Regions from separate parts of the Bradyrhizobium sp. SEMIA genome, predicted to be linked through region 2. Evidence: predicted binding sites of a transcription regulator. Region 2 holds the regulator's gene; the other holds the start of a gene.
The links. Region 2 encodes PhoB, which activates phosphate uptake and scavenging genes when phosphate is short. Its sites were predicted from a motif close to TGTCATNNANCTGTCAT; they were not measured.

Region 1: the regulator PhoB is predicted to act here: its motif matches at 9,777-9,793, upstream of FOM02_RS42250 (RNA degradosome polyphosphate kinase).

Annotation. Positions count from the first base shown of each region.
Region 1 covers NZ_CP046601.1:8,819,290-8,831,406, forward strand. The annotation lists gene FOM02_RS42230 (adenylate/guanylate cyclase domain-containing protein) at 382-3,741, shown strand; gene FOM02_RS42235 (patatin-like phospholipase family protein) at 3,806-5,107, opposite strand; gene FOM02_RS42240 (hypothetical protein) at 5,602-5,859, shown strand; gene ppx (exopolyphosphatase) at 5,992-7,494, opposite strand; gene FOM02_RS42250 (RNA degradosome polyphosphate kinase) at 7,510-9,702, opposite strand; gene FOM02_RS42255 (DnaA ATPase domain-containing protein) at 9,885-10,562, opposite strand; gene FOM02_RS42260 (CDP-alcohol phosphatidyltransferase family protein) at 10,686-11,228, opposite strand; gene purM (phosphoribosylformylglycinamidine cyclo-ligase) at 11,385-12,117, shown strand, end outside.
Region 2 covers NZ_CP046601.1:8,924,599-8,936,715, reverse strand. The annotation lists gene FOM02_RS42770 (ATP-binding protein) at 1-1,004, shown strand, start outside; gene pstS (phosphate ABC transporter substrate-binding protein PstS) at 1,149-2,162, shown strand; gene pstC (phosphate ABC transporter permease subunit PstC) at 2,329-3,318, shown strand; gene pstA (phosphate ABC transporter permease PstA) at 3,320-4,165, shown strand; gene pstB (phosphate ABC transporter ATP-binding protein PstB) at 4,162-4,980, shown strand; gene phoU (phosphate signaling complex protein PhoU) at 4,992-5,708, shown strand; gene phoB (phosphate regulon transcriptional regulator PhoB) at 5,731-6,438, shown strand; gene FOM02_RS42735 (GcrA family cell cycle regulator) at 6,543-7,055, opposite strand; gene FOM02_RS42730 (aspartate aminotransferase family protein) at 7,510-8,712, shown strand; gene argF (ornithine carbamoyltransferase) at 8,712-9,635, shown strand; gene FOM02_RS42720 (Hsp33 family molecular chaperone) at 9,931-10,938, shown strand; gene apaG (Co2+/Mg2+ efflux protein ApaG) at 11,068-11,460, opposite strand; gene FOM02_RS42710 (OpgC domain-containing protein) at 11,644-12,117, shown strand, end outside.

The sequences.
Region 1 (12,117 bases), 110 kb from region 2:
CTCATACATCCGAGCGTCCGCTTCTGGGCCATGAGGGGACCAAGCTCGGACAAGTCCGGGATGCCTGATCGTGACCCAAAGCGTCATGTCCCTATGCGGACAATCCCGCACAAACTTGGTACAACCTTCGGTTTCTGGCGCGTTACTGACATCCATGTCGAACGCCAAGATGTCCGCCTTCGGCGGGCTGAGCACACGCGGCCGTGGCGCCGACTGATGGCGCCTTTTGACCCTGAGCGGACATCGCTTGCCAGCATCCAGTTTTCGCCGGAGCCCTTATCAATTGGGCGAGAGGTCGGGCGATCTGCGCTTCTGGCGATAGATGCGCCTTCGCAGGCTGTTCCAGTGTGCTATTCTCATTGCATAAGCCATAGGTATCCCATGACAGGTACTGCAGAGTGGCTCGCATCGATCGGTTTGGGCGAGTACGCCCAGCGTTTCGCCGAGAATGCCATCGACCTTTCCGTCATTGGCGACCTCACGGAGCAGGACCTCAAGGACCTCGGCGTCCTGCTCGGGCACCGGCGCAAGCTGCTGCGCGTGATCGCAGACCTCAAGGGTGACGTCCTCGGATCGGCTCAAGCGGCCGCCGGACCAGCGCCGCGGGACAGCGCCGAGCGACGCCAGCTCACGGTCATGTTTTGCGATCTGGTGGGCTCGTCGGCACTTTCGGCCCGACTGGATCCAGAGGATCTGCGCGCGGTCATCCGCGCCTATCATGCCTGCATCGCGGAGATCATCGCGCGGAGCCAAGGCATCATCGCGCGGTACATGGGGGATGGCGTGCTCGCCTATTTCGGTTATCCCCAGGCCCACGAGGACGATGCCGAGCAGGCAACACGCGCCGGGCTCGCGCTGGTCGATGCCGTCGCCAACCTCGAGACGGACGTCAGCACCCAGTTGCAGGTCCGCATCGGCATCGCGACCGGCATGGTCGTGGTCGGCGACCTGATCGGCGAAGGCGCCGCCAAGGAGCAGGCGGTGATTGGCGAGACACCGAACCTCGCCGCTCGCCTGCAGCAATTCGCCGAGCCCGGCACGGTGCTGATCTCCGAGAGCACGCACCAGCTCACGGAAGGATATTTTGAATATCGCGATCTCGGGCCTGTTGCGCTTAAAGGATGGTCGGAGCCTATACCCGCCTGGCAGGTGCTCGGGATCAGCGGCGTGGAAAGCCGCTTCGAAGCGCAGCACAAGACTCGACTGACACCACCGATCGGGCGTGACGAAGAGATCGAGCTGCTGTTGCGGCGCTGGCAGCATGCTGCGTCAGGCGAAGGCTGCGTCGTGCTTCTCACCGGCGAGCCAGGCATCGGCAAGTCGCACATAGCACTGGCGCTGCAAGAGCGGCTGCAGGCGGAACGGCACATCACGGTGCGCCATTTCTGCTCGGCGCATCACACCAACAGCGCGCTGCATCCCTTCATCGCCAACCTCGAACGCGCCGCCCGGTTCGAGCGAGGCGAGACGCCAACGGAGAAGTTTGCCAAGCTCGAGGCTCTGCTCCTGCGCTTCGGTGGTGACGCGGACCGTGTCGTGCCGCCCCTGGCCAACCTTCTGTCGCTGCCGATCAGCAACCGCTACCGTCTGCCCGAGCTCAGTCCGCAGAACCGCAAGGACGTCACGCTTGCCGCGCTGTTCGACCAGCTCGACGCATTGGCGGCGCGGCAGCCGGTGTTCGTCATCTTCGAGGATGCCCATTGGGCGGACCCGACTTCACTGGAGCTGCTCACGGTCACACTGGAGAAGGTACCGCGGCTTCGCGTTTTGCTGCTCATCACCGCGAGACCGGAGTTCACGCCGCCCTGGCCTAGCCATGCTCATGTGACGACGCTCTCGCTCACGCGGCTGAACCGCCGCAACGGGGCGGCATTGGTCGAGCGTGTCACGGCGGGCAAGACGCTTCCCGAGGAGGTCATGGACCAAATCCTCGCCCGTACCGATGGCGTGCCCCTGTTCGTCGAGGAGTTGACGAAAGCCGTGCTCGAAACCGGGCTGTTGCACGAGCAGGACGACCATTACACGCTCAGCCGTCCGCTGCCCCCGATGGCGATTCCGACTACATTGAGCGCATCGCTGATGGCGAGACTGGACAGACTAGCCCCGGTGAAGGACGTGGCCCAGATCGGCGCCGTCGTCGGGCGCGAGTTCTCCTACGAACTGTTGAGCGCTGTTGCCGGGTTGCCGGCGCAGAGGCTCGAGGAGGCGCTTGCCCAGTTGGTTCGGGCGGAGCTGATATTCTGCCGGGGCGAGATACCGCGGGCGGTCTATACCTTCAAGCATGCGCTGGTGCGGGACGCCGCCGAAGCGGGACTTCTGAAGAGCCGGCGCGCCGCGCTGCATGCCACCATAGCCGATGCGTTCGAGCAACGATTTCCGGAAATCGTGGAGGCTCAACCCGAAACCCTCGCACTCCACCTGACGGAGGCGGGACTGTTCGACAAGGCCAGGGACTATTGGCTCCAGGCAGGCAGGAAGGCGGCCATGCGCTCCGCCAACCTCGAAGCCATCGCGCATTTGCGAAAGGGCATCGAGGTCTTGGCCCATCTGGCCGACGGCGCAGTGAAGGACAGGCTGGAGCTTGATTTTCAGTTCGAGCTGGGACCATGCCTGATCGCCACCCTGGGGCCGGCCTCGCCTCAGGCCGTGGCGACCTTCGCGCGCGCACGCGCGCTTTGCCAGCGCCTCAACGATCCCCCCGAACAACTGCAGATCATGTTCTGGTTGACCACAGCGAGCGTCATTCGTGGTGAGCTGCCGGTCGCCGAGGAAATGATCTCGGCGCTGCTCGATCTCGCCGAAGCGCGCCACGATCGACCGACGCTGCTCAACGCGATGCGCGGCCAAGGCATGATTCGCCTTTTCATGGGACATCTCACGGGCGCGCGCGAGGTGATCGAACGGGCCTTCGAGACGTTCGAGGCGAGCAGCGAGCAGGACAGATTGGCGGCGCGGGCCGCCGGGCAGGATGCGGGCGTGGCCGACCTTGCTCTGATGTCATGGGCGCTGTTATTGCTGGGCCACCCCGATACGGCGCTCGCACGTGTGAATGCTGCCATCGAACGCGCAGATGCCATCAATCATCCGCACTCCCAGGCTTACGCGACCTATTATGCGTCCATTATCCACGCGCTTCGGGGCGAGTTCCTGACGGCGCACCGCTACGCGGACCGCTGTCTCAGCTTGTCGGAAGAGCACGCATTCAGGCAATGGCGGGGATTGTCGCGCGCCGTCCGGGGGATAAGCGCCACCTTTCTTGATCCCTCATCCGCCGCGCTCGAGGAAATCCAGGCTGCGATGAATGAATATCGTGGCGCGGGCTATCAGCTCGGCATCACGGCACTGTACGTGCTCCTGGCTCCGGCCTTGTTGTCGAGCCATCAGCGCGAACCTACGCTGGAGCTGATCGAACAGGGCCTCGCCACGACCGGCCGCAACAGCGAACGGATATTTGAGGCCGAGCTGTACCGGCTGAAAGCGGGCGCGTTGCTCGTCCGCGGCGCATCGGAAGCTGCCACCGAGCCGCAACTACTGCTCGATCGCGCATTGACAATCGCAAGAAGCCAGCACGCCAAGGCCCTCGAGCTTCGAGCTGCAACAGACCTTGCCGCGTTGTGGATCGATGAGCGGAAGCACCAGCAAGCGTTCGACCTGCTCGCGCCCATCCACGCCTGGTTCACCGAGGGTTTTGAAACACGGGACGTCAAGCAGGCAAAGGCGTTGCTCGACCGCCTGCGGTAGTTCTGGCTGAACTACAGATAGAGTGACGTGACTCAGCAGGTTGCAAGGCCGGTTTACCCCGGCGTCAAGCGTCGAATTGCTGACGACATTCCTGATAGGTACCTTGCACCTCCCGCCATTCCTTCGCATGGTCGTTCGCCGGATCCTCGTTGATGAAATGTGGCCCGGGATGCGGCGGACGATCTTGATGTTCGTAGTATGCGGCAATCGCTTGTTCCGCGGCGGCTTTCCCCAACTTGCGCCCACCATGCAGGTTGCTGTGATTCCATTTAAAATTGATGTGCCCCGGCACATGAATCTCCACGACTGTGCCTTGCCACCGACTGTCCTTTTTCCCGTCGCACCGGACGTGGTACTTGAAGAGCTTGACGTCGTCTTCGCCAACGGTTGCTGCGAACAATTGGCAGAGATTTGCCAAGGCATCGTGAAGGTTTTTCGGTTTGCGGACTTGCTTCGCATCGACGATCCGGCTCACCCATATTTCGTCGAGCTCATCGCCCGGCTTATGATGCTCCTGGATCAGGCTCTCGAAGTTGACCGTGTCGATCAGCGCTCCCTCGCAATATGTAACCTTGTCGATCTCCACCGTTTCTTCGATGAAGGGAAGGGCTGAACACGCGCACAGACTGGATGCAGTGATGGGCACGTTGTACTCAATGTCCTTGGCCCTCCGAGTCTGATCAAACTCACGGTTGGAAAACAACGCGAGCTTGTGATCGTCGAGATTCCAGGCGTTGTGAAATATGAACGGCTTTTCGGGCTTGTTCAGCTCGTCGAAATTGATGCCGTTCATGAATTGGCTCTGCGGATAGTTGATCCTGGAGAGGCCGGTCACATGGGACAGATACATCATCGACGTGGCATAGCGAACGAAAGGATTTGGTGCCAACACCTGATTGAGAATCCATCTATTTCTGTCGCCCTCGTCCGGGATCGTGAACCTTCCCCCGCAGCCCCTATTTGGGCGTTGAGGGAACCAGAGCGACATGGTTTTCTCGACGGCACTCGCCATCGCCTGCGGATCCCACAAATGCTTATAGGTATTGGCATCTGTGACGAAGTCGGACATAGCCTTGCTGATGGTTCCCCAATCCGGGCCGAACACCGTGTTGATGGGAAAGCGCTTGTAGCTTTCGTCGTCGCGAAACACGTTATCCCTGAAGAATTCATAGGTCCTTTTCGCCCTGTATTTATTCGCAACTACTTTGTCGTCGAACTGGTTATAGACAATCCCAACCCAGGCGCCGATGCACGACAATGCCCACACGTCGAAGGTTATTCCTGCATTGGCGAGAGCTTCCAGAACCCCGATATGCAGCCCTGCTGCCGGGCCCCCACCGCCAAGCGTGATCGCTCTCTTCACCATCGGAACCTCCATCTGATTTATCGTTTGGCTTATTCTCCAATCAACGTTCTGAGTTGCGCGAAGAGATTTGTCGTTCTTGGGCTCCCGGCCGCACAGAATGCCCTCGAACCAAATTTGGCAGTTCATGGAGTCAGCATTGAGAAATACGATACATGCGACCGAGCGGTGAACGTCGATGTTCGATCTCGAACCTGCTGATCCCACTGGTGCACGTCGGCCAAGGGCCCGGTTAGCGTACCGCGGTCTCACTCGTCCATTTGTGAACCACTTCACGTACGATACTTATCGCCGATCATGGCAGCGGGCCTGTGGTCCAAATCGCGGCTTCCGCTCCTGGCCGTGGCTGGAGGTCCCGGTGGCTGTCGACGCGTCCGCAGTTGGGCGGAGAGCGGAAGCCGCGAAGATCGGCCATGACCCGAGGCGGAGATCGTTTGCGGGGAGGGAACTGAAGCGGGACCCGCCTGTTGGTTCGATCAGCCAAGCGGAGTCTCGCAATGCGGATCATTCTGATAACGGCAGTCGGCTGGGCGTTGTCGTGCGGATTTGCGGCAGCGCAGACCGACCCCAAGGACATGACAACTGGACGCTCGGCACCAGAAGAAAAAGGTCAATTGCAGCCACAAGGTTGGACCGGACCGCTGGACACGAAATCGGGGGGCGCGCCGCCGGAAAGCCCGCAAGGTCAAAGCCCCCCGGGAATGCAGGCAGCGCCGGACGGATCAACCAAGGTGGTGACCGAGCCACGTAAGTAAGTCTTACTTGGTTTGTCGTCGCGAAGTCGGACTCACCCGGGATGAGCCGAGGCGTAACGTCTGCTTGTGGCCCTTAGCGGTCCTCAGTCTTCGACGACGTGATGTCTGCTTTCACAGGTGGAACAGACTAGCCTACCGCCGCACGATCGAGCCGTTGCGGCCGATCAGGCGGGCGAGCTGGCGGAAGCGGCTGCCGACGCGGTCGGCGACGAGGTCGACGAGCCGGTGCTCGAACACCAGCATCAGACTGCGGCCCTGGCTGCGGAAATGCGTGGCCGGCAGCACGCCGGGACGTGCCGCCGAGATCAGATGGGCGACGCGAAACGCCGCGCCGAGCAGGCGGGCACGTTCGAGCTGGGCCGGCGTCAGCAGCTCCTGCATCGTGGCCGGCGGCTGGTTCTCTTCGCTGAGGCCCGCATAGCGATAGAATACGGACAAGCCGACGAAGGCGCGCTCGGTGTGAGTGATGGCGCCGAAATTGGCGTTGACGACAAGGCTCAGCGTCTGCTCGCCGCGATGGTCCGGATGCACGCGCCAGCCGATGTCGGAGAGCAGGCACGCGGTGTGGCGCAGGCGGCGATCCTCCGGCGTCTCGCGCAGCTTCACCACGCGCACCAGGATATCGGTCCAGGCGATCAGCTCGCGGGCATGCTTCGCCGAACGTGACAGCAGCTGGTTCAGCTCCTCGGCCGCGCAGATCAGCCCGTCCTTGTTGCGCTCGCTTTCCGTGAGCTTCTCGTGCAGCAGGCCCTCGCGGACGCCGAAGGTCGAGAACACGATGGTCTTCGGCTTTGCCACGCGGATGATGTGCTCGAGCACCAGCGCCGCATAGGTGAGGAGCGGGCGGCGAGCGTCGGCGACGACCTCGATGTCGGCGAGCATGCCGGTGGCGGCAAGGCGGCGCAGGCGGCGCGAGAAGTCGAGCGCCTCAGCCGCGGGAATGGAGTAGCCGTGCATCACCTGCAGCGGATAGCCGCTCTGGATGATGTGGATGCGCGCGAGCGCGCGCCAGGTGCCGCCGACGGCGTAGAAGGCACGGCCGCGGCCTGCGACGAGCTGCGGCACCTCATCGATCTCCTCGCGCACGATGCGGTCGGCGCGCTTGAGCGATTTGTGCGCGAGGTCCTGGAGCGCGAGGCCGCCGAGCGGCAGCGTCACGCCGCTGCGCACGCTGTTCCGGCGCACGTCGATCAATTCGAGCGAGCCGCCGCCGAGATCGCCGACGATGCCGTCGGGAAGATGGATGCCGGAGATCACGCCGAGTGCCGACAGCCGCGCCTCGCGCGGGCCGGACAGGATCTCGATCTTCACCGCGCAGATGCGTTCGGCCTTGGCGATGAAGTCGGGGCCGTTGGAGGCGTCGCGGCAGGCCGCGGTCGCGATCGCGAACACGCGGCCGACCTGCATCACGCGGCACAGGGCGCGGAATCGCTTCAGCGAGGTCAGCGCCTTGTCGACGGCGTCAGGCGCGAGCAGGCCGGTGCTCTGCACCTCGCGCCCGAGGCCGCACAGCGTCTTCTCGTTGAAGATCGGAAGGAGGCTCCGCGTCAGCCCCTCATAGACGACGAGACGGACCGAGTTGGACCCGATGTCGATGACCGCGACGCTCGAGCCGCGCTTGCGCGGCCGCTTCACGTCGACGGTCCCGGATCAGGATTGATGACGTTCATTACGGCGCGTGAGGCGGCGCGGCGAGGATTCCTTGAGCGACTTTCCACGGCCAGACAGACTCGGATTTGTCATGAAGTAGTTGTGCACGTTGAAAGGCTCCTCGCCCTTCGCGGCCTTCATACGCGTTGAGGACCCGTCCGGCAACAACTGCCAGCTCTGCTCATTGTCCTTCAGGTTCGCGACCATGATCTGTTCGAGAACCTGCTGATGCACCGTGGGATTTTGCAGCGGACACAGCACCTCGACGCGGCGGTCGAGGTTGCGCGGCATCATATCGGCGGACGAGATATACACAGCAGCTTTGGCGCTCGGCAGGCCCTGGCCCATGCCGAAGCAGTAGATTCGGCCGTGTTCCAGGAATCGCCCGATGATCGACTTGACGCGGATATTCTCCGACAGGCCGGGAATGCCGGGCCTGAGGCAACAGATGCCGCGCACCACGAGCTCGACCTGCACGCCGGCTTGCGAGGCTTCATAGAGCGCGTCGATGATGTCGGGATCGACGAGCGCATTCATCTTCATCCAGACCGCGCCGGGACGGCCGTGCTGGGCATGCGCGGTCTCGCCCTGGATGTGCTCGATGATGCGCTTGCGCAGGGTCAGCGGCGATACCGCCATCTTCTCCAGATCGCTCGGAGCAGCATAGCCGGTGATGAAGTTGAACACGCGCGCAGCGTCTCGGCCGATGGTCGGATCGGAGGTGAAGTAGGAGAGGTCGGTATAGATACGCGCGGTGACCGGATGGTAGTTGCCGGTGCCGGTGTGGACGTAAGTCGTGAGGCTGCCGCCCTCGCGGCGCACCACCATCGAGAGTTTCGCGTGCGTCTTCAATTCGAGGAAGCCATAGACGACCTGCACGCCGGCGCGCTCGAGGTCGCGCGCCCAGCGGATGTTGGCTTCCTCGTCGAACCGAGCCTTGAGCTCGATCAGCGCGGTGACGGACTTGCCGGCTTCGGCGGCTTCCGCAAGCGCGCGCACGATCGGCGAGTTGTTGGAGGTGCGGTACAGCGTCTGCTTGATCGCGACGACATCGGGATCGCGCGCGGCCTGCTGCAGGAACTGCACGACGACGTCGAAGGATTCGTAAGGATGGTGGACGATGAGGTCCTTCTGGCGGATCGCCGCGAAGATGTCACCGCCATGCTCGCGCACGCGCTCGGGATGGCGCGGCACGTAAGGGGTGAATTCGAGGTCGGGCCGGTCGAGGCGGGTGAGCTGCGAGAGCTCGTTCATGGCGAGCACGCCATCGACCAGGAACACTTCGTCATCGGCGGCCGACAGCGCGTGCTGCACGAAGCTGCGCAGCTCCTCGGGCATCTTGGCGTCGATCTCGAGCCGGATCACCGATCCGCGGCGGCGGCGCTTCAGCGCGGTCTCGAACAGGCGGACGAGGTCTTCGGCCTCTTCCTCGATTTCGAGCTCGGAGTCGCGGATGATGCGGAAGGCGCCCTGGCCGTGCAGATTGTAGCCGGGGAAAAGACGGTTGATGAACAGGCCGGTCGCCTGCTCCAGCGAGAGCAGGCGCACCGCCTTGCCCTCGGACGGCAGGCGGATGAAGCGGTCGATCTTGCCGGGCATGCGGATCAGCGCGTTCATCTGCTTGCCGTCGGCCTCGCGCGTGAGCTGGAGCGCGATGGTGAAGCCGAGGCTCGGAATGAACGGGAAGGGATGAGCCGGGTCGATCGCGAGCGGCGTCAGCAGCGGGAACACGTTGTTGAGGAAATAGTCCTCGATCCAGGTCCGCTCCGCTTTGGTGACGTCCTTGCCGTCAACGAGCACGATGCCGACATCGGCCAGCGTGCCGCGCAGGTCGCGCCAGATCGCCTGCTGGTCGGAGGCGAGCTGGGAGACGGTGCGGTTGATCAGCGCAAGCTGCTCGGACGGCGTCAGGCCGTCGGGCGCGCGTTCGGCAATGCCCTCGCGCACCTGGGCCTTGATGCCGGCGACGCGGACCATGAAGAACTCGTCGAGGTTATTCGCCGATATCGACAGGAATCGCACCCGCTCCAGCATGGGGTGGCTGGGATTGACCGATTCCTCCAGGACGCGGCGGTTGAAATGCAGCCAGGACAGCTCGCGATTGATGAACCGCTCGGGGCTCGTGGCGATTGCCGGCAGGCCCTCGGTCTCAGGGGCTTTTTCTTTAGTTTCAACGGCTTGCGCTGAGTCCATGAGAAGTCGGTCCATCCAGTTCGCCCCACCTTGCGACTTATGCGCAAAAACCGGCGGGAGCATGTGTTAGTGCGATGACGTTTCGATGACATTGATGTTCCGCCGTCGCGCCGCGTCAAGCGGCCAAGGGCGACAAGGGGAGCAAGAGCGGCAAAGAGCGGAAAAGGGCGCCCGAGCGGCGCTCAGGCGTCCCGCAGCAGCTCGGCGGCCAGCGCCCGTGTGACGGGACGGCCGAGCCGGAGGGCCTCGCTGTCGAGCAGCTCTACGGCCTGTCGGGCGGCCGCCGAGGACCGCTCCAGGCGGGTGGCGAGGTAGCTGACGATGCTCTCGTCCATCGTGAGCTGGCGGTCGGCGCAGAACTTGACGATCAGGCCGCGGAAGAGCTGGTCGTCGGGAGGCAGCAGCGAGATCACGGGCACCGCACGCAGGCGCGAGCGCAGGTCGCGCAGCTCGATCTCGAGCGATGCCGGCACGTCGCGTCCGGTGAAGAGGATGTAGGCACCGTCCTCACGGGCGAGGTTCATCAGATGGAAGAGGGCGCGTTCGTCAAAATCCCCGGCCTTGAGATCCTCGACCACCAGCGCGCCAGTGGCGAGCGCGCCCGGGACGCCTGCGGCGGTCAACGCATTGGCCGTGGTCGAGCGGGCGCCGGCCTCTTCGGCCCAGATCGCGGCGAGATGGCTTTTGCCGCTGCCTTCGGGACCGGCCAGCCACATGATCCGGTTCGACCAATCCGGCCAGCTGTCGATCAGGGCAAGGCCGGCGGCGTTCGCGGGGCCTTCGAGGAAATTGTCCCGGCTGAGGCTCTCCGCATGCGGAAGCGAAAACGCCAATTGTCGGGGATGAACGCGGCCTGCCACGCTTGCTTTGCTCCATGCCGGCGTGCCGGCCGTGTTTGACGAGATTCGACTTCATCGAGCGGGAGTTGGCCTGTTGCGGGGCCAAGTCCCTCACCGAAAAGTCGTCAACTCACAGATCCCAACTCACTTGGCCTCGATCGTGCTCATGTGCCGCAGCCACTCGACGAGATAGAGCGACACCGAGGAGAGCGTGAAGACCGTGACGAGACCCATCAGGATGATATCATAGGGCGCTGGCTTGAAGCCGAAGGCAAGGGCGGCCAGCACCAGCGCTGCGTAGGACACCTGGGCCGCTGTGTTTAGCTTGGATACTTTCGACGGCTTCATCTCGACGGGCTTGTCGAACAGCCAGGATACGATCACCGCTGCGACGATCATGATGTCGCGCGACACCACCAGGATCACGATCCAGCGCGGGATGTCGCCCCAGATGCCGAGCGCGAGGTAGATCGACACCAGCAGCGCCTTGTCGGCGAGCGGGTCGAGCAGGGCGCCAAGCTCGCTCGTCATGTTGAAGCGCTTGGCCAGGAAGCCGTCGACGGCGTCGCTGATGCCGGCAATCAGGAAGACGGCGAATGCCACCTCCATTTGGCTCGACACGATGGCCCAGACGATGATCGGGACCAGCATGATGCGGCCCAGGGTAATGATGTTCGGAATACTCACGCGGCGCTTCCCGGCACCCGGTCTGACCTCGAATCCGGCCCCCAGGGAGGCTGAACCGGTTGATATCTCTACATAGTATAGGGCGGGGCGCCACGCTTGCCATTGCGCGTCCCCGGAATTCGACGTAACCAGCCGCAAACCCACTGGAAATCGGGCATGACCGACCGCAAAAACGGCCTCACTTACGCCGATTCAGGCGTCGATATCGACGCGGGCAACCGCTTGGTCGACCTGATCAAGCCGATGGTGCGCGCCACCGCGCGGCCCGGCGCCGACGCCGAGATTGGCGGTTTCGGCGGCCTATTCGACCTCAAGGCGGCCGGTTTCAAGGACCCGGTCCTGGTCGCCGCCACCGACGGCGTCGGAACCAAGGTCAAGATCGCGATCGAGACCGGCCTGCATGGCGGCATCGGCATCGACCTCGTCGCCATGAGCGTCAACGACCTCGTGGTGCAGGGCGCCGAGCCGCTGTTTTTCCTCGACTATTTCGCCTGCGGCAAGCTCGATCCGGAGGCCACGGCCTCGATCGTCGCGGGTGTCGCCGAAGGCTGCCGGGAATCCGGCTGCGCCCTGATCGGCGGCGAGACCGCCGAGATGCCCGGCCTCTACAAGGATGGCGATTACGACCTCGGCGGTTTTGCCGTCGGCGCCGCCGAGCGCGGTACGCTGCTGCCGCGCAAGGATATCGCCGCGGGGGACGCCGTGATCGGCCTTGCCTCGTCGGGCGTGCACTCCAACGGCTTCTCGCTGGTGCGCAAGATCGTGGAACAATCCGGCCTCGGCTTCGAGGCGCCGGCTCCGTTCGCACCGGTGATGACGCTCGGCGGCGCGCTGCTGACGCCCACGAAGCTCTATGTCAAATCCTGCCTGCGCGCGATCCGCGAGACCG
Region 2 (12,117 bases):
ACCGCGCCGGCCGCGTCATCCATCTCAATGCCGCAGCCGCCCAGCTCGCGCCGGCGCTGCGCAAGAACGAGCTCGCCCAGTTCGCGCTGCGCTCGCCGGAGATCATCACAGCGCTACGCGAGTCGATCGCGACCACCGAGCCGCGGCGCGCGACCTATCTCGACCACGTCCCGGTCGACCGCTGGATGGAGCTGATCATCACCCCGGTGCCGGTTCCAACCAGCTTCGGCGGCGCCGACAAATGCATGCTGATGACTTTCCACGACCAGACGCCGCTGCGCCGGGTCGAGGAGATGCGCGCCGACTTCGTCGCCAATGCCAGCCACGAGCTGCGCACGCCGCTGGCCGCGCTGTCCGGCTTCATCGATACGCTCCAGGGCCAGGCCAAGGACGATCCCAAGGCGCGCGAGCGTTTCCTCGGGATCATGCACAACCAGGCCACCCGCATGGCGCGCCTGATCGACGACCTGCTGTCGCTGTCGCGGGTCGAATTGTCGGCCCATGTGCGGCCCGACACCCTGGTCGACCTGCTGCCGATCATCTTCCAGGTCGCCGACGGGCTGGAACCGCTGGCGCGGGAGCGCCAGGTCGAGGTCGAGACCCATCTGCCGGAGACCCCGGTGATGATCGCCGGCGACCGGGAGGAGCTGCTGCGCCTGTTCGAGAACTTGATCGAGAACGCGCTCAAATACGGCGCCTCGGGCGGACGTGTCATCGTGTCGCTGACGGTTCCGGCAGCCACTGATGGAACTCAGGAAATCCGGGTCCTGGTACGCGATTTCGGCCCTGGCATCGCGCCCGAGCACCTGCCGCGCCTGACCGAGCGGTTCTACCGGGTCGATGTCGGCGACAGCCGCTCGCAGGGCGGGACCGGGCTCGGATTATCGCTGGTGAAACATATTCTTAACCGTCACCGCGGCCGGCTTTTGATCGAAAGCGTGCCCCGGCAGGGCGCCACCTTCACCGCCTGTTTTCCCCAGGTGAAGACCCTGACACAGAGCTGAAAGCCAAACGATTTCAATCGTTTGACTGTGTCATCCGACTGTCACGAAACCTTCGTAAAAGCACAGCCGACTGCTCCTAAAGGGGCGGCGCGGGGAGCGCGATCGGGCGCGGATGGCGCTTCGCTCCCCTGTATGGAGACCAGCATGAATTTCATCAAAACTATCGTCGCTGCTGGCTTGGTCGCCGCAACGACGACGGCGGCGTTCGCTGCCGATATCACGGGTGCCGGCGCGACTTTCCCGTTCCCGATCTATTCGAAGTGGGCTGACGCCTACAAGAAGGAGACCGGCAACGGTCTGAACTATCAGTCGATCGGTTCCGGCGGCGGTATCAAGCAGATTCAGGCCAAGACCGTGACCTTCGGCGCCAGCGACGCGCCGCTCAAGGCCGAGCAGCTCGAGAAGGACGGCCTCGTTCAGTGGCCGATGGTGATGGGCGCGATCGTCCCCGTCGTCAACCTCGAGGGCGTCAAGGCCGGCGAGCTCGTGTTCGACGGCGAGACCCTCGCCAACATCTATCTCGGCAAGATCACCAAGTGGGACGACGCCGCGATCAAGAAGCTCAATCCGAACGTGAAGCTGCCGTCGGACGCGATCACCGTGGTCCGCCGCTCGGACGGCTCGGGCACCACCTTCAACTTCACCAACTACCTCTCCAAGGCCAGCGCGGACTGGAAGAGCAAGGTCGGTGAGGGCACCGCGGTCGAATGGCCGGTCGGCGTCGGCGCCAAGGGCAACGAAGGCGTGTCGGGCAACATCAGCCAGACCAAGAACTCGATCGGCTATGTCGAGTACGCCTATGCCAAGCAGAACAAGCTGACCTACACCGGTCTCGTCAACAAGTCCGGCAAGCCGGTTCAGCCAACTGTCGAAGCCTTCCAGGCGGCCGCTTCGAACGCCGACTGGGCCAAGGCTCCCGGCTACTACGTCATCCTGACCGACCAGCCCGGCGACAAGTCCTGGCCGATCACCGCGGCGACCTTCATCCTGATGCACAAGGAGCCGGCTGATAAGGCGGCGTCGAAGGAAGCCATCAAGTTCTTCGCCTGGGCGTTCAAGAACGGCGCCAAGGCGGCCGAGGAGCTCGACTACATCCCGATGCCCGAGAGCGTCGTGAAGCTGATCGAGAAGACCTGGTCGGCCGACATCAAGAGCTAAGCTCTCCTGTTCCGGAAGGCGGCGCGGCTGCGAAAGCCGCGCCGCTGGTCCGGAGCTCTCGCGAACGATCGTTCTCCGGGCCGGTGCCGCAATGGCGAACCATCCGGGGCACGCGACAGCAACTTAAAAAAACGTATAGTCAGTACAGGGGATCGGCGTGGCAGAGATGGCTGTCGAGAGCAATGTAGTAGATGCCGCCGGACCGTATGATCGCGCCAAGGCATTGAGCGCGTTCAAGCTCGGTGACCTCACCTTCTACTGGATCACGCGCCTCAGCGCGATCTCCGTGCTGCTGATCCTCGGCGGCATCATTGTTTCGCTGATCGTCGGTGCCTTCCCGGCGATGAAGGAATACGGCATCTCCTTCTTGTGGACGCAGCGCTGGGCGCCGTCGGCAGATCCCCCCGTGCTCGGCGCGCTCGGCCCGATCTACGGCACGCTCGTCACCTCGTTCATCGCGATGGCGATCGCCATTCCGGTCGGACTTGGCATCGCCATCTTCCTCACCGAGCTCTGCCCGCAATGGGCGCGCCGCCCGATCGGCATGGCGATCGAGCTGCTCGCCGGCATCCCCTCGATCATCTACGGCATGTGGGGCTTCTTCGTGCTGGGCCCGTTCCTGGCCAACACCTTCCAGCCGTTCATGATCAAGATCTTCGACGGCATCCCCGTGCTCGGCGCGATCTTCGCAGGTCCCCCGTCTTATCTCAGCCTGTTCAACGCCTCGCTGATCCTCGCCATCATGGTGCTGCCCTTCATCACCTCGATCTCGGTCGACGTGTTCAAGACGGTGCCGCCGGTGCTCAAGGAAGCCGCCTACGGCGTCGGCTGCACCACCTGGGAAGTCGTCCGCAGCGTCGTGATCCCCTACACCCGCGTCGGCGTCATCGGCGGCGTCATGCTGGCGCTCGGCCGCGCGCTCGGCGAGACCATGGCGGTGACCTTCATCATCGGCAACTCGTTCCGCATCTCCTCGTCGATCTTCGCCCCGGGCACCACGATCTCGGCGGCGATCGCGTCCGAGTTCGCCGAAAGCGACGGCCTGCACCAGTCCGGCCTGATCCTGCTCGGCCTCCTGCTGTTCGTGCTGACATTCTTCGTGCTCGCAGCCGCGCGCCTGATGCTGCTGCGTCTCGAAAAGAAAGCGGGGAAGTAACATGAACCCGATTTACGCACGCCGCCGCCGCATGGACATCGTCATCCGCGCGCTCTGCCTCGCCGCCGCCGCCTTCGGCGTCACCTGGCTCGCGCTGATCCTGCTGACGCTGTTCTACAACGGCCTGACCGGGCTCAACCTCCAGGTCTTCACCGAAAACACCCCGCCGCCCGGCTCGACCGAGGGCGGCCTACTCAACGCCATCGTCGGCTCGGTGATCATGACCGTGCTCGGCGTCGGCATCGGCGCGCCGCTCGGCATGTTCGCCGGTACCTATCTCGCCGAGTACGGCCGCAACGACAAGCTGACCTCGGTGATCCGCTTCATCAACGACATCCTGCTGTCGGCACCCTCGATCATCATCGGCCTGTTCATCTACGGCGCTGTGGTGGTGCCGATGCGCGGCTTCTCGGCGATCGCCGGCTGCCTCGCGCTCGCCGTGATCGTCATTCCGGTGGTGCTGCGCACGACTGAGGACATGCTGCTGCTGGTGCCGAACGCATTGCGCGAGGCGGCCTCCGCGCTCGGCCTGCCGCGTTCGCTGGTGATCAAGCGCATCGCCTATCGCGCCGCGCGCTCGGGCCTCATCACCGGCGTGATGCTGGCCACCGCCCGCGTCGCCGGCGAGACCGCGCCGCTGCTCTTCACCGCGCTGTCGAACCAGTTCTTCAGCCTGAGCCTGAACAAGACGATGGCCAACCTGCCGGTGACCATCAACAACTTCGTGCAGAGCCCCTACGCCTACTGGAAGCAGCTCGCCTGGAGCGGCGCCCTGCTGATCACGTTGACCGTGCTTGCCTTGAACATTGGCGCGCGCATCCTGAGCGCCGAGAGGACCGCAAAATGAGCGATATGTCAGTTACCGTCAGTACGCCCGTTCAGCACGGCTCGCAGCCGCTACCCGAAGCCCCGGCCAAGGTGACGGTGCGCAACCTCAACTTCTATTACGGCGAGCATCACGCGCTGAAGAACATCAACCTGACGCTCGGCACCAACCGCGTCACGGCGTTCATCGGCCCGTCGGGCTGCGGCAAGTCGACCCTGCTGCGCATCTTCAACCGGATGTACGACCTCTATCCGGGCCAGCGCGTCACCGGTCAGTTGATGCTCGACCAGACCAACATCCTCGACCCCAAGCTGGACCTCAACCTGCTGCGCGCCCGCGTTGGCATGGTGTTCCAGAAGCCGACGCCGTTCCCGATGACGATCTACGAGAACATCGCGTTCGGCATCCGCCTCTACGAGAAGATCTCGAAGTCCGAGATGGACGACCGCGTCGAGAAGGCGCTGCGCGGTGGCGCCCTCTGGAACGAGGTCAAGGACAAGCTCAACGCGTCCGGCCTGTCGCTCTCGGGCGGCCAGCAGCAGCGCCTCTGCATCGCCCGCACCGTCGCGGTGCGGCCCGAGGTGATCCTGTTCGACGAGCCCTGCTCGGCACTGGACCCGATCTCGACCGCCAAGGTCGAGGAGTTGATCCAGGAGCTGTCCGAGAACTACACGATCGCGATCGTCACCCACAACATGCAGCAGGCGGCCCGCGTCTCTGACAAGACCGCCTTCATGTATCTTGGCGAGCTGATCGAGTTCGACGACACCAGCAAGATCTTCACGTCGCCGAGCGATCGGCGGACGCAGGATTACATCACCGGCCGGTTCGGCTGAGGAGACGGGATATGGGTTCTGAACATACCGCAAAGGCCTTCGACACCGACCTCCAGGAGCTCACGCGCCTGGTCGCCGAGATGGGCGGCCTCGCCGAGCGCATGATAGTCGATTCCGTCGACGCGCTGATCCGCCGCGACGTCGCGCTCGGCCAGCGCGTGGTCGCGACCGACGCCGAGATCGACGCGCTCCAGAAGAAGATCGAGGAGCGCGCCGTTCTCACCATCGCCCGTCGCCAGCCGATGGCGGTGGACCTGCGCGAAATCGTCGGCGCGATGCGCGTCGCGACCGATCTCGAGCGCATCGGCGACCTCGCCAAGAACATGGGCAAGCGCGTCGCGGCGCTGGAGACGGACTTCCATCCGCTCAAGCTGTTCCGCGGCCTCGAGCACATGACCGACCTCGTGCAGCAGCAGGTTAAGTCGGTGCTGGACGCCTACGCCGCGCACGACCTGCCGGCGGCGATGGCGGTGTGGAAGGGCGACGAGGAAGTCGACGCCATCTGCACCTCGCTGTTCCGCGAGCTCCTCACCTACATGATGGAGGATCCGCGCAACATCTCGTTCTGCATCCACCTGATGTTCTGCGCCAAGAACATCGAGCGCATCGGTGACCATGCCACCAACATCGCCGAGACCGTGTTCTACATGATCGAGGGCCAGGCGATCACCGACAAGCGGCCGAAGGGTGACATGACGACCTTTGCCACAACGGTCCCGAATAGCTGAAGAGTCAAGGAGCGACGACACCATGGGCGCACGCATTATGGTGGTTGAAGACGAGGAAGCTCTCACCGAGCTGCTTCGCTACAACCTCGAAGGCGACGGCTATGACGTCGAGACGGTGATGCGCGGCGACGACGCCGACACCCGTCTCAAAGAACACATCCCCGACCTGATCGTGCTCGACTGGATGCTGCCGGGCCTCTCCGGCATCGAGCTGTGCCGGCGGCTGCGCACCCGCCCGGAGACCAAGCAGCTGCCGATCATCATGCTCACCGCGCGCGGCGAGGAGAGCGAGCGGGTGCGGGGGCTTGCGACCGGCGCCGACGATTACATCGTCAAGCCGTTCTCGGTGCCGGAGCTGCTGGCGCGCGTGAAGGGCCTGCTCAGGCGCGCAAGCCCGGAGCGGCTCGCCACCGTGCTCGCCTATGGCGACATCGAGCTCGACCGCGACAAGCGCCGCGTCGCGCGCTCGGGCCGGCCGATCGATCTCGGCCCGACCGAATATCGCCTGCTGGAGTTCTTCCTCGAGCATCCGGGCCGCGTGTTCTCGCGCGAGCAGCTGCTCGACAGCGTCTGGGGCCGTGACATCTACATCGACGAACGCACCGTCGACGTGCATATCGGCCGCCTGCGCAAGCTGCTCAATCTCGGTCGTGAGCAGGACCCGATCCGCACTGTCCGCGGCGCCGGCTACGCGCTCGACGACCGCTTTGCGAAGGCGGAGCAGACGTAAGAACGATTGCAAGCGAGCAAAATAAAAGCGCGCCAAGTGGCGCGCTTTTTTATGTCACGGGTCGTCCCGGTCGCGTGCCGGGACGATGTCGTTTGAAGCAGCGTTCAGCGCGTGCCGGGCTTTGCCGGCGCACGGCGACGATCCGCCGCCGGCTGGTAGGCGACGCGCGAGTGCTGCGCGCAATAGGGCAGGCCGGAAAGCGCCTTGCCGCCGCAGAAGAAGAAATCCGGGCTCGAGGGATCGCCGACCGGCCAGTGGCAGGTCGCCTCGTTCAGCTCCAGCAGCGACAGCCGCTGGCTCATCGGCACCACGTTATCGTAGGTGACCGGCTCGGCCTCCACCTCGACCTCGAAGGCCTGCGCCAGTGCGGTGTTGCCGCGCGAGATCGGACGGCTCACGCGCATCATGTGCTGCGCGGGGCGGGCCTTGCGCGGCCGGGGCGCTGCCGATGAGGGGCTCTTGGCGCGGCCGGACAGGCCGAGCCTGTGCACTTTGCCGATCACGGCATTGCGGGTCACATTGCCGAGCTCGGCCGCGATCTGGCTGGCCGAAAGTCCGGCCTCCCAGAGCTTCTTCAGCTGCTCGACGCGATCATCGGACCAGGTCAAAACCGTCATTGCACCCTTTCCCTCGCTGCCGGCCAGCCATCCTGGGGCCTCACAGCGAATGCCTAAGCCTTGAAAAACCCGTGCCGCCAGAATCCCTTAAGGCTCGCCGGGCACGCAGGATGCGCCCGAACGTTTACGCCGGTACATGAGGACTCTTGGGATCAGAACTGCTGCACGAGATGTCGTATCTGACAGTCCAAACGCTACAATATGGCGTGACTCGCGCGCAAGAGTCCGCCGACTCGCTTCCACATGTTCCGTGGTGAAAATCCCGCAAAATCGGCACCGCAAGACTACGGATTCAGCGTTTCCCGGGGCTTTCGGGCGGCATTGACACCCGTCTCACCAGGCATAAGATAGTCGCACGTGCCGCCCTTAAAAGGCGGCACGTTTCGTTTTCCGGGCCGGTCAATGGTGCGTTGCGCAATGCACTCAAGCCGTCCGCAACATCCAAGTGATCGTCATGACCAACAGCGCCGCGCCGCATTTGCTCCCCGTTTTCGCCAGGGCCGACCTCGGTTTCGAGCGCGGCGAAGGCTGCTGGCTGATCGCGACCAATGGCGAGCGCTATCTCGACTTCACTTCGGGCGTCGCGGTGAACGCGCTCGGCCATGCCCATCCCGCGCTGGTCAAGGCGTTGCAGGAGCAGGCGACGAAGCTGTGGCACATGTCGAACCTGTTCCAGAGCCCCGACGGCGAGAAGCTCGCCGCGCGCCTGTGCAGCGAGAGCTTTGCGGACTTCGTGTTCTTCTGCAATTCGGGCGCCGAAGCGCTGGAGGGCGTGATCAAGCTGGTCCGCCATCATCACTTCTCCAAGGGGCATCCGGAGCGCTACCGCATCATCACCTTCGAAGGCGCCTTCCACGGCCGCACGCTGGCAACACTGGCTGCAACGGGATCTGCAAAATATCTCGAAGGTTTCGGTCCGCCGATGGACGGCTTCGACCAGGTGCCGCATGGCGACATCGAGGCCGTGAAGAAGGCGATCGGCCCGCAGACCGCCGGCATCCTGATCGAGCCGATCCAGGGTGAGGGCGGCGTGCGTTCGTCGCCGCCCGCCTTCCTCAAGGCGTTGCGCCAGCTCTGCAACGAGAAGGGCCTGCTGCTCGCGTTTGACGAGGTGCAGACCGGCATGGGCCGCACCGGCGATCTGTTCGCGCATCGGCGCACCGGCGTGACGCCTGACGTGATGTCGCTGGCGAAAGCGCTCGGCGGCGGCTTCCCGATCGGCGCGGTGCTGGCGACCGCAGAGGCGGCCTCCGGCATGGGGCCCGGCTCGCACGGTTCGACCTTCGGCGGCAATCCGCTCGCGATCTCGGCTGCGAACGCCGTTCTCGACGTCATGCTCAAGCCCGGCTTCTTCGATCACGTGCAGAAGATGTCGCTGCTGCTCAAGCAGAAGCTCGCCTCCGTGATCGACCGTCATCCCGACGTCGTCAGCGAAGTGCGCGGCGAGGGGCTCCTGATCGGCATCAAGGCCGTGGTGCCCTCCGGCGATCTGGTCGCGGCGCTGCGCAACGAAAAATTGCTCACGGTCGGCGCCGGCGACAATGTCGTGCGTTTCCTGCCGCCTCTCATCGTCACCGAAACCGAGATCGAGGATAGCGTCGCGCGGCTCGAGCGCGCCTGCACGGCCCTTGCCGGCAACAAGCGGGCGGCAAGCTGATGAGCAGTTCACCCAAGCATTTCCTCGACATCAACGAGCTGCCGCTGACGGAGCTCAAGCGCATGCTCGCCGCATCCTCCGCGATGAAGGCGAAGCAGAAGGCGCACCAGCCGGTGAAGCCGCTCGAAGGCAAGACGCTGGCGATGATCTTCGAGCGTCCCTCGACCCGCACCCGCGTGTCGTTCGACGTCGCCATGCGCCAGCTCGGCGGCGAGCCGATCATGCTCACAGGCGCCGAGATGCAGCTCGGCCGCGGCGAGACCATCGCCGACACCGCGCGCGTGCTGTCGCGCTATGTCGATGCCATCATGATCCGCATCCTCAACCACGAGGCGCTGCTGGAGCTTGCGCAACATGCGACCGTGCCCGTGATCAACGGCCTGACCCGGCGCTCGCATCCCTGCCAGGTGATGGCCGATCTCATGACCTATGAGGAGCATCGCGGCCCGATCGAGGGCCGGACGGTGGCCTGGACCGGTGACGACAACAACGTTCTCGCTTCTTGGGCGCACGCCGCCGAGCGCTTCAAGTTCAAGCTCAATGTCGCAACGCCGCCGGAGCTCGCGCCGAAGAAGGTGATGCGCGACTGGATCAAGGCGACGAACGCGCCGATCGTGCTCGGCACCGATCCGGAGGCGGCCGTAAAGGGCGCCGATTGCGTTGTCACCGACACCTGGGTGTCGATGGGCGACAAGGAAGGCGAGCACCGTCACAACGTACTCAAGCCTTACCAGGTCAATGCCAAGCTGATGTCGCTGGCCAAGCCCGACGCGCTGTTCATGCACTGCCTGCCGGCTCATCGCGGCGAGGAGGTCACGGATGAGGTGATCGACGGCCCGCAATCGGTCGTGTTCGACGAGGCGGAAAACCGCCTGCATGCGCAGAAGGGCATTCTGGCCTGGTGCTTCGACGCGGTGAAGTAGGCGCGTTGGAATTCGCCGCGGCCGCCTCATACACTATCGTCGTCCCTGCGAACGCAGGGACCCATACCGCGGTCACTCTCTTGTGGCAGGCTGGCAGAGGCTGACCAGTCTTCGCCGAACTGCAGCCTGTGGTTATGGGTCCCGGGCTCGCGCTTCCGCCTTCGCCCTTCGGCGGACAAGTCGCGCGCCCCGGGACGACATCGAATTTGCGTTATCGCGTGCCATGATCACTGCTCCCGGAACACGCTGCTCTGCAGCCCTTCCATTTTCGCCCTCCGACCCCAGATAAAGCGCCATGGTTTTCCAATCCCCTGACATGAAAACCGGGCCTGAAGGCCCGGTTCGCGCGCCATCAGCGGTTCCGATCGATGACGCTGTGCTGCCCTACGAGGTCGACGCGCTCGACGTGCGCGGTCGCCTGGTGCGGCTTGGTCCCGCGCTCGACGAGATCCTGACCAAGCACGATTATCCGGCGCCGGTCGGCAAGCTGCTCGGCGAGGCCATCGTGCTGACGACGCTGCTCGGCTCGGCGCTGAAATTCGAGGGCCGCTTCATCCTGCAGGCCCAGACCGACGGTCCGGTGTCGTTCCTGGTGGTCGACTACCAGGCGCCGGATCGCCTGCGCGCCTATGCGCGCTTCGATGCCGCGCGCCTTGGTGATGCCAGGGATTCCGGCGCGCTGCTCGGCCACGGCCATCTCGCCATGACCATCGACCAGGGTCCCGACATGAGCCGCTACCAGGGCCTTGTCGCGCTCGACGGCGGTAGTTTGGAAGATGCCGCCCACGAGTATTTCCTGCGCTCCGAGCAGATCCCGACCAAGGTGCGCCTTGCGGTCGGCGAGGAGTGGCGCAGTAGCGACGGCGGCAAACATCGCTGGCGCGCCGGCGGCATGCTGATGCAGTTTCTGCCGAAAGCGCCGGAGCGCGCGCGGCAGGCCGACCTGCATCCCGGCGACGCCCCGGAAGGCGCCGAAGTGCACAGCATTGCCGAGGACGACGCCTGGGTCGAGGCGCGGTCTCTGATCGAGACCGTCGAGGATGTCGAGCTGATCGATCCGGAGCTGTCCGGCGAGCGGCTGCTCTACCGTCTCTTCCACGAGCGCGGCGTGCGCGTGTTCAAGCCGTTGTCTCTCAAGGCGCAATGCTCCTGCTCGCGCGATGCAGTCGCGTCCATGCTGAAGAGTTTTTCGCCTGACGATCGCGCCGCGATGGTCAAGGACGACAAGGTCGTCGTGACCTGCGAGTTCTGCAGCTCGGTGTATCAGTTCACGCCGGATGAGGCGGGCGTCGAGGACGCGTAAGGGTACTGCCGGTCAAGTGCTCGGTGCCGTAGGGTGGGCAAAGGCGCAAAGCGCCGTGCCCACCATGCCACCGCACTCGCGATGTTGATTGGTGGGCACGCTTCGCTTTGCCCATCCTACGGCACCGCCCTAGTTCAACACCCGCTTGCTGTCCGGGCTGTCCAGCGAGAACGTCGGCACCTCGATCTCGAAACGCTCGCCGCTTTCGCTGACCATCTGGTAGCGGCCGGTCATGAAACCGGAGGCGGTCGAGAGCGGCACGCCCGAGGTGTATTCGAAGCGCTCACCGGGGGCGAGGATCGGCTGCTCGCCGACCACGCCCTCGCCCTTCACCTCCTGCTGGCGGCCGGAGGCGTCGGTGATGATCCAGTGCCGCGTCTTGAGCTGCACGGTCTCCTCGCCGGAATTGGTGATGACGATGGTATAGGACCAGAAAAAGCGCGAGCGGTCGGCCGACGATTGCTCCGGAACAAAGTTCGGCTCGACGGTCACTTCGATCTGGCGGGTCACGGCGCGGTACATGACCGCCATCATAACGAAATCCGGCTCCGGAACCAAACGCCCGAGGTGGTTTTCACGACATCGTCCCGCCAGAATTCGCGAGGAAGTAGACCCCCAAATGTGATCCGGCCGCTTTGCGAGATAATGGCCGGAGCTGTAAACTCCTTCATGCGTCGCGACTTGCGCAAGGGTGTCTAGGCCCCGATGACCATTGCCGACCAAGTGACGGGATCGATCGCGGGAACCGCAAAACCGCGCGCGGCCGCCCCGGCCATCTCGCTGCCCGCCATCGGCGAGCGCGAGCTCCGGCTCGACCTGTTCCGCGGCCTCGCGCTGTGGCTGATCTTCATCGACCATCTGCCGCCGAGCCTTCTGACCTGGTTCACGATCCGCAATTACGGCTTCAGCGACGCCACCGAGATATTCATCTTCATCTCCGGCTACACCGCCGCCTTCGTCTACGGCCGGGCGATGCTGGAGAGCGGCTTCGTCATTGCCACCGCGCGCATCCTGCGGCGCGTCTGGCAGATCTACGTCGCCCACGTCTTCCTGTTCACGATCTTCCTCGCCGAGATCTCCTATGTGGCGACCAGCTTCGAGAACCCGCTCTACACCGAAGAGATGGGGATCATGGATTTCCTCAAGCAGCCCGACATCACCATCGTGCAGGCGTTGCTG